2 linked regions of the Pyxidicoccus xibeiensis genome follow. The protein of the gene in region 2 interacts with the protein of the main gene of each other region in a pairwise test. Links are inferred from orthologs where the notes say so. Each region holds a gene or a part of one and is shown on either strand. Other genes may lie near its edges.

Region 1 (5,974 bases), on a different replicon or contig from region 2:
GAAGGCCCAGGAGGGCAGGGCGAGCCGGTGCGGGTCGAAGATGTACGCATCCGTCGGGCCCCGCCCGCCGCCCAGCCCCAGCCGGATGACCCCGGCCAGCCGGAGGTGCCGCAGGGCGTCGTCTTCCGTATCCATGACCTCGGGAATCCTCCGGCCTGCCCGGCGTTTGCTCGGGCCGCGTGGCGGCCGAGTGTAGGCTTGCCCGCACCTTTCCGTGAAAGGAGACCCGCCCCCCGCGGGTATTCGACTACGCATGCGCCAGGTACTCGCCGCCGCGCTCCTCTTCGTGAGCGTCCCCGTCTTCGCCCAGGAGCAGAAGCCCATCCCCATGTCCCCGTCGCAGCGGAAGCAAGACCCCTTCCTGCGCCAGTTCTCGGAGACGCGCCGCTTCTCCAGCGGCCGCCCCGTGGGCGTGCGCATCGCCCCGGACGAGAAGTCCGTCCTCTTCCTGCGCACCACGCCCACGTCCAACGTGCAGATGCTGTACGCCTTCGACGTGGCGTCCGGGCAGGCCCGTGAGCTGCTCACCCCCGAGGCGCTCCTCAAGGGCGGCGAGGAGACGCTCACCCCCGAGGAGAAGGCCCGCCGCGAGCGCATGCGCGTCAGCGCCCGGGGCTTCACGACGTTCCAGGTCTCCGACGACGGCACCCGCCTGCTGGTCCCCCTGTCCGGCCGCCTCTACGTGGTGGAGCGCGAGTCCGGCAAGGTGACGGAGCTGAAGACGGGCGCCGGCACGCTGGACCCGAAGTTCTCCCCCGACGGCAAGCAGGTCGCCTACGTCCGGGACAACGACGTCTACCGAATCGACATCGCCGCCAACAAGGAGCAGCGAGTCACGCAGGGCGGCACCGAGGACAAGACGCACGGCCTGGCCGAGTTCGTCGCGCAGGAGGAGATGAGCCGCTTCTCCGGCTACTGGTGGAGCCCGGACGCGAAGTCCTTCGCGTACACCGAGGCCGACACCTCCGAGGTGGAGAAGCTCACCATCGTCGACGTGATGCACCCGGAGAAGGGCGGCGAGGACTTCGCGTACCCGCGCCCCGGCAAGGCCAACGCCAAGGTGCGCCTGGGCGTCACCCCCGCCGCGGGCGGCCAGACGGTGTGGGCCCAGTGGGACGCACAGAAGTACCCGTACCTGGCCACCGTGGTGTGGCCCAAGGGCGGCCCGCTCTCCATCCTGGTGCAGAACCGCAACCAGACGGAGCAGAAGCTGCTCGCGGTGGACCCGGCCACCGGCAAGACGCGCGAGCTGCTCACGGAGACGGACAAGGCCTGGCTCAACCTGGACCAGGACTTCCCGCTGTGGAAGGAGGATGGCAGCGGCTTCCTCTGGTACACCGAGCGCAACGGCGGCCCCGAGGTGGAGCTGCGCAAGGCAGACGGCTCGCTGGACAAGAGCCTGGTGAAGCCCGACGCGGGCTTCCGCTCGCTGGCGCGCTACGTCCAGAAGGACGGCACCCTCTACTTCAACGGCGGCGCCAACCCCACGGAGAGCTACCTGTGGCGCGTGAAGGACGGCGGCGCTCCGGAGAAGGTGTCCACCGGCGCCGCCGGCCCGGCCCTCGAGGGCGGCTCCGTGTCGAAGAACGGCGGGCTGCTGGTCGTCAACAGCAGCGGCCCCAAGACGATGTCCCTGTCGCACGTGCTGCGCGCGGACGGCACCCGCGTGGGCACGCTGCCGGAGATTGCCCAGGAGCCGCCCTTCACCCCCAACTTCGAGGTCCGCCAGGTGGGCCCGAAGCGCTTCTGGGCCTCCATCACCCGCCCGCGCAACTTCAAGAAGGGCCAGAAGCTGCCCGTCATCGTCGAGGTGTACGGCGGCCCCACCACCACCGTCGTCCACCAGAGCATGGGCGCGCACCTCATGTCGCAGTGGATGGCGGACCAGGGCTTCCTCGTCGTGAAGTTCGACGGGCGCGGCACCCCGCTGCGCGGCGCCGATTGGGAGCGCGTGGTGAAGCACGACTTCGCCACCACGACGATTGAGGACCAGGCCTCCGCCATCCAGGAGCTGGCGAAGGAGTTGCCGGAGGTGGACCTCAAGCGCGTGGGCATCCAGGGCTGGAGCTTCGGCGGCTACATGGCCGCGCTGGGCGCCCTCAAGCGCCCGGACGTCTTCAAGGCCGCGGTGGCCGGAGCCCCGGTGGTGGACTGGCTCGACTACGACACCCACTACACCGAGCGCTACCTGGGCGTGCCCCAGGAGCAGCCCAAGGCGTACGAGGTCAGCTCGCTGCTCACCTACGCGAAGCAGGACAAGCCCATCGGCAAGCTGCTGCTCATCCACGGCACCGCCGACGACAACGTGTACTTCTTCCACACCCTCAAGCTGTCGGATGCGCTGTTCCGCGCCGGCAAGCCGCACGAGCTGCTGCCGCTCAGCGGCCTGACGCACATGGTGCCCGACCCGCTCGTCACCGAGCGCCAGTGGGAGCGCGTCATGGACCACTTCAAGCGCAACCTGTAGGCGCCGAAGCGCCAGCGCCCCGGAAAAGCAAGAGGCCCGGTCCCCTGGTGTAGGGGGGCCGGGCCTCCTTTCATCGGCCAGTCCGTGAGGAGTGGCAGACGGACGCGTTACCCCGCGGCGCGGACGTTCTGCGCCTGCAGGCCCTTGGGGCCGCGGGTGACCTCGAACTCCACCTTCTGGCCCTCGGCCAGGGTGCGGAAGCCATCCATGTTGATGGCGGAGTGGTGGCAGAACACGTCCTCACCGCCGCCGTCCTGGGTGATGAAGCCGAAGCCCTTCGCGTCGTTGAACCACTTCACGGTACCGGTTGCCATTGCACTTCCTCAGTCTTGCGGGGCGGCGTGGTGGAGAGCCGCCCGTTCTTCCCGCCCCCCGACTACCGGGAGACACTCCGCTTTGTAGTGAAACGGCCGACTGGAAGTCCAGCCGGCCGCCCGGAATACACGAGTTGCTTCGAGCCCGCGACTCACCGTCCCACCGTGAGCCGCGGCGCGTCAGGGCTGCGTCAGACGTCGAGCAGCAGGCGCTCGGGGTCCTCGATGCACTCCTTGATGCGCACGAGGAACTGCACCGCCTCGCGGCCGTCCACCAGGCGGTGGTCGTAGGTGAGGGCCACGTACATGATGGGGCGGATGACCACCTGGCCGTCGCGGGCCATGGGGCGGTCGACGATGTTGTGCATGCCCAGGATGCCCGTCTGCGGCGGGTTGAGGATGGGCGTGGACAGCATGGAGCCGAAGATGCCGCCGTTGGAGATGGTGAAGGTGCCACCCTGCAGGTCGGCCAGCGTCAGCTTGTCGTTGCGCGCCTTGGTGCCCAGCTCGGCGATGGTCTTCTCCAGCTCCGCCAGGCCCAGCTTGTCGGCGCCGCGCACCACCGGGACGACGAGGCCGCGGCTGCCGCTCACCGCCACGCCGATGTCGTAGTAGTGCTTGAAGATGACGTCCTCGCCGTCGATTTCCGCGTTGATTTGCGGGAACGCCTTGAGGGCTTCGATGGTGGCGCGGACGAAGAAGCTCATGAAGCCCAGCTTCACGCCGTGCTTCGCCTGGAACTTCTCGTTGTACTTCTTGCGCAGGGCCATCACCTCGCCCATGTCCACCTCGTTGAAGGTGGTGAGCATGGCGGCGGTGGACTGGGCCTGGATGAGGCGCTCGGCCACGCGCTTGCGCAGCGGCGTCATCCGCACGCGCTCCTCGCGCGCGGCGTTGGGGCGCGGGCCCGCGGGCTGGGCCGGGGCAGGGGCCTGCGCGGGGGCGGGCGTGGCGGGGCGGTTGAGCTGGCCCAGCACGTCCTCCTTGGTGATGCGGCCACCGGCGCCGCTGCCCTTCACCTGGGAGAGGTCCACCCGGTTCTCCTCGGCCACCTTGCGCGCGGTGGGCGTCATGCGCGCGTCGCTGCCCGCGGCCTCGGCGGCGGGAGCGGGCGCGGCAGCGGGCGTGGCGGCCGCCGCGGGCTTCGCGGCGGCGGCACCGGCGCCGGCCTCGATGAGCCCCAGCACCTCGCCCACGCGGACCTTGTCGCCTTCCTTGAAGGAGACGCTGCTCAGCGTTCCGGCGGAAGGCGCGGGCACGTCGATGGTGACCTTGTCCGTCTCCAGGACGACGAGCGGCTCGTCCGCGGAGACCGCGTCACCCGGCTTCTTGTTCCACTTGCCGACGACAGCCTCGGTGATGGACTCGCCCAGGGGGGGCACTTTCAGTTCAACGGCCATTCTTGGTCCCTCGGAAGATGGCTTCCTCGATGATGAGCTGCTGCTCGTACTCGTGCGTCTTGGGGAAACCGGTAGCGGGGCTGGCGGCCTCCGCGCGCCCGATGTAGCCGATCTTCACCGGCTGCTGCGAGCGCGTTGACGCCAGGTCGTGCAGGCGGGGGAACATGAAGTGCCACCCGCCCGCGTTGCGGGGCTCCTCCTGCACCCAGAGGAGCTCCGCGAGCTTGGGCAGCTTCGCGACCAGGGCCGCCAGCTCGTCGAAGGGGAACGGGTAGAGCTGCTCCAGCCGGACGATGGCGATGCTGTCGTCCTTGCGCTCGTCCCGGGCCTTCACCAGGTCGTAGTACACCTTGCCGCTGCAGAGGATGAGGCGCGTGACGCCCGCGGGCGCCACCCGGTCCAGGAGGACCTCCTGGAAGGTGCCCGCGGCCAGCTCGTCCAGCTTGCTGGTGGCCTCCGGCCGGCGCAGCAGGCTCTTGGGCGACATGATGACCAGCGGCTTGCGCACGGGGCGCAGCACCTGGCGGCGCAGCAGGTGGAAGATCTGCGCCGGCGTGGTGGGGTAGCAGACCTGGATGTTGTCCTCGGCGCACAGGTCCAGGAAGCGCTCCAGGCGCGCGCTGGAGTGCTCCGGGCCCTGGCCCTCGTAGCCGTGCGGCAACAGCAGGGTGATGCCGCTGAGCCGGCGCCACTTGCTCTCACCGGCGGCGATGAACTGGTCGATGATGATCTGCGCGCCGTTGACGAAGTCGCCGAACTGGGCCTCCCAGGCCGTCAGGCCGTCCGGGACGTCCAGGCTGTAGCCGTACTCGAAGCCCAGCACGCCCATCTCCGACAGCGCGCTGTTGTGGATGTGGAAGCCGCCCTTGCCGGTGACGAACTGGCGCAGGGGGACGAACTCCTCACCCGTCTGGATGTCGTGCAGCACCGCGTGGCGGTGGCTGAAGGTGCCGCGCTCGCTGTCCTGGCCGGTGATGCGGACGTTGTAGCCCTGGGCCAGCAGCGTGGCGTAGGCCAGCGACTCGCCCTCGCTCCACTGCAAATCTCCGCTGTCCAGCATGCCCAGGCGCTTCTTGATGACGGTGCGCTCCACGTCGCGGTGGATGTTGAAGCCCTCCGGCAGCGTGGACAGCTTCTTCAGCGCGTCACACAGCGTCTGCCGGTCCACCGCCGTGGACACCTGCGGGGCGCTCTTGAGCGAGCCGCCCTGGTACGGCTTCCACAGGCCCTCCAGCGCGTTGGGCTCCTTGAACTGGCTCTCCTGCCGCGCGCGGGTGAGCGCCGCGTCGAAGTCCTGCTGGCAGCGCTGCTTGATGGCCTCGGACTCCTCCGCCGGAATCCGGCCCTTCTCCGCCAGCGAGGCCGCGTAGAGCGTGCGCACCGTGGGGTGCTTGCGGATGATGTCGTACATCGCCGGCTGCGTGAACGAGGGCTCGTCGCCCTCGTTGTGGCCGTAGCGGCGGTAGCAGATGAGGTCGATGACGACGTCGCTCTTGAAGGTCTGCCGGTACTCGGTGGCCAGGCGCGCCACGTGGACGCAGGCCTCCGGGTCGTCCCCGTTCACGTGGAAGATGGGGATGTCCAGCATCTGCGCAATGGCCGTGGCGTAGATGGAGGAGCGCGAGTCGTGCGGGTCGGTGGTGAAGCCGACCTGGTTGTTGATGACGACGTGGACGGTGCCGCCGGTGGTGTAGCCCTTGAGGCCGGACAGGTTGAGCGTCTCGGCCACCACGCCCTGGCCCATGAAGGCGGCGTCGCCGTGGATGAGCAGGGGCATGACGCCGGTGCGCTCG
Region 2 (5,963 bases):
GCGGCGCTCACGGGCGGGGCCGGCGCACCTCACGCCATGGCGAGGAACAGCAGGTCCGGCTTCTCCAGGTACTTGATGACCTCGTACACGAAGTCCGCCGCCACCGAGCCGTCGATGACGCGGTGGTCGCACGACAGCGACAGGTTCATCATGTCGCGCACGACGACCAGGCCGTCCTTCACCGCCGGGCGCTGCTTCAGCTTGTGCACGCCCATGATGCCCACTTCAGGGTGGTTGATGATGGGCGTGGCGAAGAGGCCGCCGCTCTGGCCCAGCGACGTAATCGTGAAGGTGCCGCCCGTCAGCTCCTCCATCTTCAGCTTCCGCTCGCGCGCGGCGGCGCCCAGGCGCGCCGTCTCCTGCGCCAGCTCGGCCAGCGTCAGCCGGTCCGCGTCCTTCACCACCGCCACGGTGAGGCCGTCCGGCGTCGCCACCGCCATGCCGATGTTGTACTCGCCGCGCACCACCAGCTCCTGCGAGGCCTCGTCGAAGTTCGCGTTGAGGTGCGGGAACTTCTTCAGCGCCGCGATGGTCGCCTTGATGATGAACGGCAGGTAGTTGAGCTTCGTCTTCTCACCGGCCGCTGCCAGCTGCGCATTGAGCCGCGCGCGCAGGGCCACCAACTCCGTGGCGTCCACCTCCTCCACGAAGGCGAAGTGCGGCATCGTGAACTTCGACCGCACCATCTTCTCGGCGATCTTCTTGCGCAGGCCGCGCAGCGGGACGCGCTCGTCCGCGCGACCAGTGGACACGGCCGGCGCCGCGGGACGGGCCGCCTGGGGCGCCTTCTCCGCCACCACGTTCTTCTCCGAGCCACCCTCCAGCGCCGCCACCACGTCCGCCTTCGTCACCCGCCCCTGCGGGCCCGAGCCGGCGATGGTCGACAGGTCCAGCCCATGCTCACGCGCCATGCGCCGCGTCACCGGCGTCGCCAGCACCTTCGTCGCCGGAGCACCCGCGCCATTCGCCCCCGCCGCCGCAGCGGCCGCAGGAGCCGCCACCGCCGCGGCCGGAGCCGCCGCCGCGCCATGCGCACCGTGGCCCGCGGACTGGGCCGGCGCAGCGCCTTCGATCTCAAGGGTGACGAGCAGCTGGTGGACCTTGGCAATCTCCCCTTCCTTGCCGTGCGTCTTCACGACACGGCCCGCCTTGGGGCTGGGGACGGTGACGGTGGCCTTGTCCGTCATGACCTCGGCGAGCACCTGGTCCTCCTTGACCGGGTCGCCCTCCTTCACGTGCCACTTCACCAGCTCGCCCTCCATCACGCCTTCACCGAGGTCGGGGAGCTTGAATTCGAAGATCGCCATGGGGTCGTCTTTCCGCGAGGGATGGGGTGTGCGTCAAGCCACGAATCGAAAGGTCTCGTCCACGCGCGGCCACGCCCCGGTCAGCCGAGGCGTTCGATGCGCTCGCGCTCCATCAGGCCCTTCATGAAGAACTCCGCCGCGCGGTAGCTGGAGCGCACGAGCGGACCGGAGGCCACGTAGAGGAACCCGTAGGACTCGGCCAGCTTCTTGTACGACTCGAACTGGGCCGGAGTGACGAAGCGCTCCACCCGCAGGTGGTACTGCGACGGCTGGAGGTACTGCCCCAGCGTCAGCACGTCCACGCCCACGCCGCGCAGGTCCTTGAAGGTCTGCTCCAGCTCCGCGTCCGTCTCGCCCAGGCCCACCATGACGGACGTCTTGGTGTAGAGCCCCTCGGGGCGATTCTTGAGGTACTCCAGCACGCGCAGCGACTGGCGGTAGGTGGCGCGGCGGTCTCTCACCGTCGGGGTGAGGCGCTCCACCGTCTCCACGTTGTGGGCCACCACGTGCGGCCTGGCCTCGGCCACCGTGGTCAGGTCCTTCTCCACGCCCTTGAAGTCGGGGATGAGCACCTCGACGATGGTCTTCGGGCTCTCGCGGCGCAGCTCGCGGATGGCGGACGCGAAGTGGCTGGCGCCACCGTCCGGCCGGTCGTCACGGTTCACCGATGTGACGACGATGTACTCCAGGTTCATCTCCTTCACCGCCTGGGCCAGATGGATGGGCTCCATCGGGTCCAGCGGCGGAGGCGCGCCCACCTTCACATGGCAGAAGCGGCACGCGCGCGTGCACACCTCGCCCATCAGCATGACGGTGGCCGTGCCGCCGCCCCAGCACTCGGCGATGTTCGGGCAGCGGGCCTCCTCGCACACCGTGGCCAGCTTCGTGCGCTTCACGATGGCTTTGACCCGCTCGTACCCCTCACCGTGCGGGAGCCGCACCTTCAGCCACTCCGGCTTGCGGGTGGTCTCAGTCACCTGGGGGAGAGGAAACCGGTCGGGAGTCGCCATGGATCGCGGGCCTTCTATGGGTTGGGCGAAAGACGTTCAAGCGGGAAGCCTCTAACGCGAGGCGTCAGCACCCGCCAGCGGCTTCCATGTTGTCGTCTCCCTACTAATGCCCTGGCGGCGGGCAGGCAGCCCAGGCGGGGGAAGCACCGCCACGCCCGGATGCCCAGGCTGCGGGCAGGGCCTGCCGGTGCACGTGCCCCCGGAAATGGACAGGCCGCCCGCGGGCGTGGAGCCCGGGACGGCCTGATGGACCCACCTGGGGGCCCGGAAGCGGCGCGGCGCGCGACTAGAAGTGGCGCGGGTGGCCCAGCGTGGCCTCGGCGCCCTCGTGCATGATCTCCGACAGGGTCGGGTGCGCGTGGATGGTGCCCGCCAGCTCCTCGGTGGTGATCTCCAGCTTCAGCGCGACGCACGCCTCGGCCAGCAGCTCGGTGGCGTGCGGGCCGATGAGGTGCACGCCCAGCACCTCGTCGTACTTCTTGTCGGAGATGATCTTGATCATCCCGATGGACTCGTTGGAGATGGCCGACTTCGTCACCGCGCCGAACGGGGCGACGGTGAACTTCACGTCGTAGCCGCGCTCCTTGGCCTTCTTCTCCGTCAGGCCCACCGAGGCGACCTCGGGGTAGCAGTACGTGGCGGACGGGGTCAGGTCGTAGTTGATGGGCTGCGGGTTCTTCCCGGCGATGTGCTCCACCGCCACCACGCACTCGGCGCTGGCCATGTGGGCGAGCATCGGCGTGGGGATGACGTCACCGACCGCGTACACATTGGGCTCGGTGGTGCGCATCATCGAGTCGACCTTGATGTAGCCGCGCTCGGGCTTGATGCTCGTCTTGTCCAGACCGCAGTCCTCGGTGACGGGCGCGCGGCCCACCGCCGACAGCAGCAGCTCCGCCTCCAGCGTCTTCGTCTCGCTGCCCACCTTCATGGTGACGCGAACGCCATCCGCCGTGTGCTCCACCTTCTCCACCGCGGAGCCGGTGTGCACGTCGATGCCGCGGCGCTTGAAGATCTTCTCCAGCTCCTTGGAGATGTCCGCGTCCTCGATGGGCAGCAGCGCGGGCATGTACTCCACGATGGAGGTCTTGCTGCCCACGTGGTTGAAGACGGAGGCGAACTCGCAGCCCACCGCGCCGGCGCCCAGGACGATGATGCTCTTGGGGATGCGGTCGATCTCCAGGATGGAGTCGCTGTTCATCACCCGCTTGTGGTCCACCGGGACGTTGGGCAGGGACTTGGGGACGGAGCCGGTGGCGATGATGATGTTCTTCGCCTCGAGGACCTGCTTGGTGCCGTCCTCGGCCGTCACTTCCACCTTGCCCTTGCCGGCGATGCGGCCATGGCCCTTGACCACCGTCACCTTGTTCTTCTTCATCAGGAAGTCGATGCCGCCGGCTCCCTTGGTGACCACCTTGTTCTTGTGCTTCATCGCGTTCGCCCAGTTGATGGTCGGGCTGGAAACGTCGATGCCGAAGTCGGCCGCCTCCTTGACGTGGTGGAACAGCTCCGCGGTCCACAGGAGGGACTTGGTGGGGATGCAGCCCCGGTGGAGGCAGGTGCCGCCCAGCCGCTTGTCCTTCTCGATGATGGCCGTCTTCAATCCGAGCTGACCCGCGCGGATGGCGCCCACGTAGCCGCCAGGGCCCGAACCGATGATCACCACGTCGAACGTCTCAGCCACGCACGCCTCCGTAACTCTTGCGGATGTAACCCGGGGGGGCTGATAACCCCCGGTCCCGGTAGGAATCAAGGAGTTTGCTCGTGCGCCGTTTCCCGCTCCGAACCCTCCTCTTGATGTTGGTAGCGCTCATCGCTTTCGGACGCCTGTGGTGGGTGACGCACCAGGATGTGACGCCTGGGCCACGGCCAGAGGAGCGCGCCCCGAAGACCGCCACCGGCGACGCCTCCCAGGCCGCCCCCCTCGTCCCCTCCCCCGAGTGTCGCCCCCTGGAGCGCGCCCTGGACGCCGCCCTGCGTGCCCCCCAGGACGCCCGCGTCCAGGCCGAGGCCCGCCAGCGGATGGACGCCTGCCCCCAGCCGCCCCCCCGCGCCTGTGAGCTCGGCACCGCGCTCTCCGTGCGAGCGCCCCTCGCCGCGGGTGAGGACGCCCCCTTGAGGGGGCTGCTGGCCTCGCTCTGCGAGCGCTGCCCGGCCACCGCCAACCACTGCGCCCAGAGCGTGGCGCAGGCGCTGCTCGAGGCGGCCATCGGCCGGCAGCCGGACCTCGCGGACCTGCGCTGGAACCTGCGGCACGCCGGAAGCGCCGCGGCGGCCGCCTGTACCTCGCTCGTCCGCCTGGCCCTCGTGCCCGCCGCCCAGTCCGACGTCCCCCTGGAGCCCGCGGTGCGCGCCATCCTCCTGGAGCTCGCGCCGGAGTGCGGCAGGGGCGACCACCTGCCCGCCGCCGTGGTGCGCGCCGCCGCGGTGCAGCAGGGCGTCAAGGAAGCGCCGATGCTGGTGGCGATCGCCGCCGCGCCCACCGTGGAGAGCGGCGCCGTGGAGCCGGACCTGGTGACGGGCGCGGAGCCCGCGCGGCAGGCCTTCGACCGGGACGTGAATACGGGCGTCCCGGTGAGCAACGCCTCGCCTGGGAAGCGCTGGGCGGCGGACGGGGCGCTGCGCGCGGGGTACACCCCCACGCTGAAGCAGCTCACGTCCCTCCGGATTCGCGCGAAGGGCCCCGGCACGCTGAGGGCCATCGTCCGCACGCCCGAGGGCGCGGGGATGAAGGACCCGGAACGAGGCTTCTCCTTCGTCAACCCCACCGTGTGCCGCTACCAGGGCACCGGCCAGTGGGAGCGCTGCGAGCTGCCCGTGCCGCTGCTCGACGTGGACGCGGTGAGCGTCTTCCCGGAGCGTGCGGACGGGCAGGTACAGGAGCTGGAGGTCCACGGCGCTCGTTGAGCCCCGGGGACCGCCGACCTCAGCCGAGGAGACCCTTCTCCTTGGCCATCGCGAAGATGGGGGCCGCGTCCTTCTTCAGGACGGCGCTCACGTCCTTGACGATGGAGTCGCCCGACTTCGCCACCGACAGGAAGTTGTCGAAGGTGCGCGTGAGGATCAGCACGCCGGAGATGATGACGCGCTGGAGGTTGTGCTGCAGGTCCGTGCCCTCGTAGATGAGCCACGCCTGCTCCACGCAGGTGCGGCGCGCATCCAGGAGGAACTGGTTGAGGACGGCGCGCTCGGACGCGTCGGGGACCTTGGACTTGGGGCTGACGGAGCCGACGTAGATGAGGTTCGCGTTGAGCCGCTTGGACGCGTCCTGCATCTGTCCGAGCATCGCCGTGACATCCTCCTTGGTCGGAGGATTCGGCCAGCGGGAGAAGATGACGCGGTCGATGATTTCAGCCTTGTAGGTGGGGCCGTTCACGATGCCTCCGGTGAGGCGGACGGTTTGCAAGCGCCCGGCCGGCGATCTCCACTCCGCCAGCGGGGGAATGTGTAGCAGGAACACCCCTCACGTTGAAGAGAGTGGGAGCAACCCCTGATCCACATTGCGTGGCAGCCATGCTGTCAGGCTGCAGTCCTGGCGGACAAAACGTCCGGGTCGGGGCTGACACGGGGCCTCTATTCCCTCTGAGACTCAGGAAGCCCTTGAAAGTCCCGACCCTGGCGCGTGCGCGGCGGCGCCTGATCCGCT

Evidence for each region.
Region 1: the proteins of lpdA (region 2) and odhB interact in binary tests that used the Escherichia coli proteins (3 or more experiments, as listed by UniProt). The link is inferred for Pyxidicoccus xibeiensis from one-to-one orthologs.

The regions. Positions count from the first base shown.
Region 1 is NZ_JAJVKV010000028.1:4,512-10,485, reverse strand. The notes cover bases 2,078-5,076. They hold odhB (2-oxoglutarate dehydrogenase complex dihydrolipoyllysine-residue succinyltransferase), read right to left. Parts: upstream 4,182-5,076; coding sequence 2,973-4,181; downstream 2,078-2,972. Other genes in these bases: LXT23_RS48010 (2-oxoglutarate dehydrogenase E1 component), read right to left, coding at 4,171-5,076; LXT23_RS48020 (cold-shock protein), read right to left, coding at 2,575-2,781; LXT23_RS48025 (S9 family peptidase), read left to right, coding at 2,078-2,467. Also shown: LXT23_RS48030 (UPF0489 family protein), read right to left, coding at 1-135; more of LXT23_RS48025, read left to right, coding at 254-2,077; more of LXT23_RS48010, read right to left, coding at 5,077-5,974. UniProt on the Escherichia coli protein: E2 component of the 2-oxoglutarate dehydrogenase (OGDH) complex which catalyzes the second step in the conversion of 2-oxoglutarate to succinyl-CoA and CO(2).
Region 2 is NZ_JAJVKV010000002.1:558,979-564,941, reverse strand. The notes cover bases 1,803-4,790. They hold lpdA (dihydrolipoyl dehydrogenase), read right to left. Parts: upstream 4,002-4,790; coding sequence 2,604-4,001; downstream 1,803-2,603. Other genes in these bases: LXT23_RS49645 (hypothetical protein), read left to right, coding at 4,082-4,790; lipA (lipoyl synthase), read right to left, coding at 1,803-2,317. Outside these bases: LXT23_RS10340 (dihydrolipoamide acetyltransferase family protein), read right to left, coding at 30-1,307; more of lipA, read right to left, coding at 1,388-1,802; more of LXT23_RS49645, read left to right, coding at 4,791-5,224; LXT23_RS10320 (DofB protein), read right to left, coding at 5,244-5,693. UniProt on the Escherichia coli protein: Lipoamide dehydrogenase is a component of the glycine cleavage system as well as of the alpha-ketoacid dehydrogenase complexes.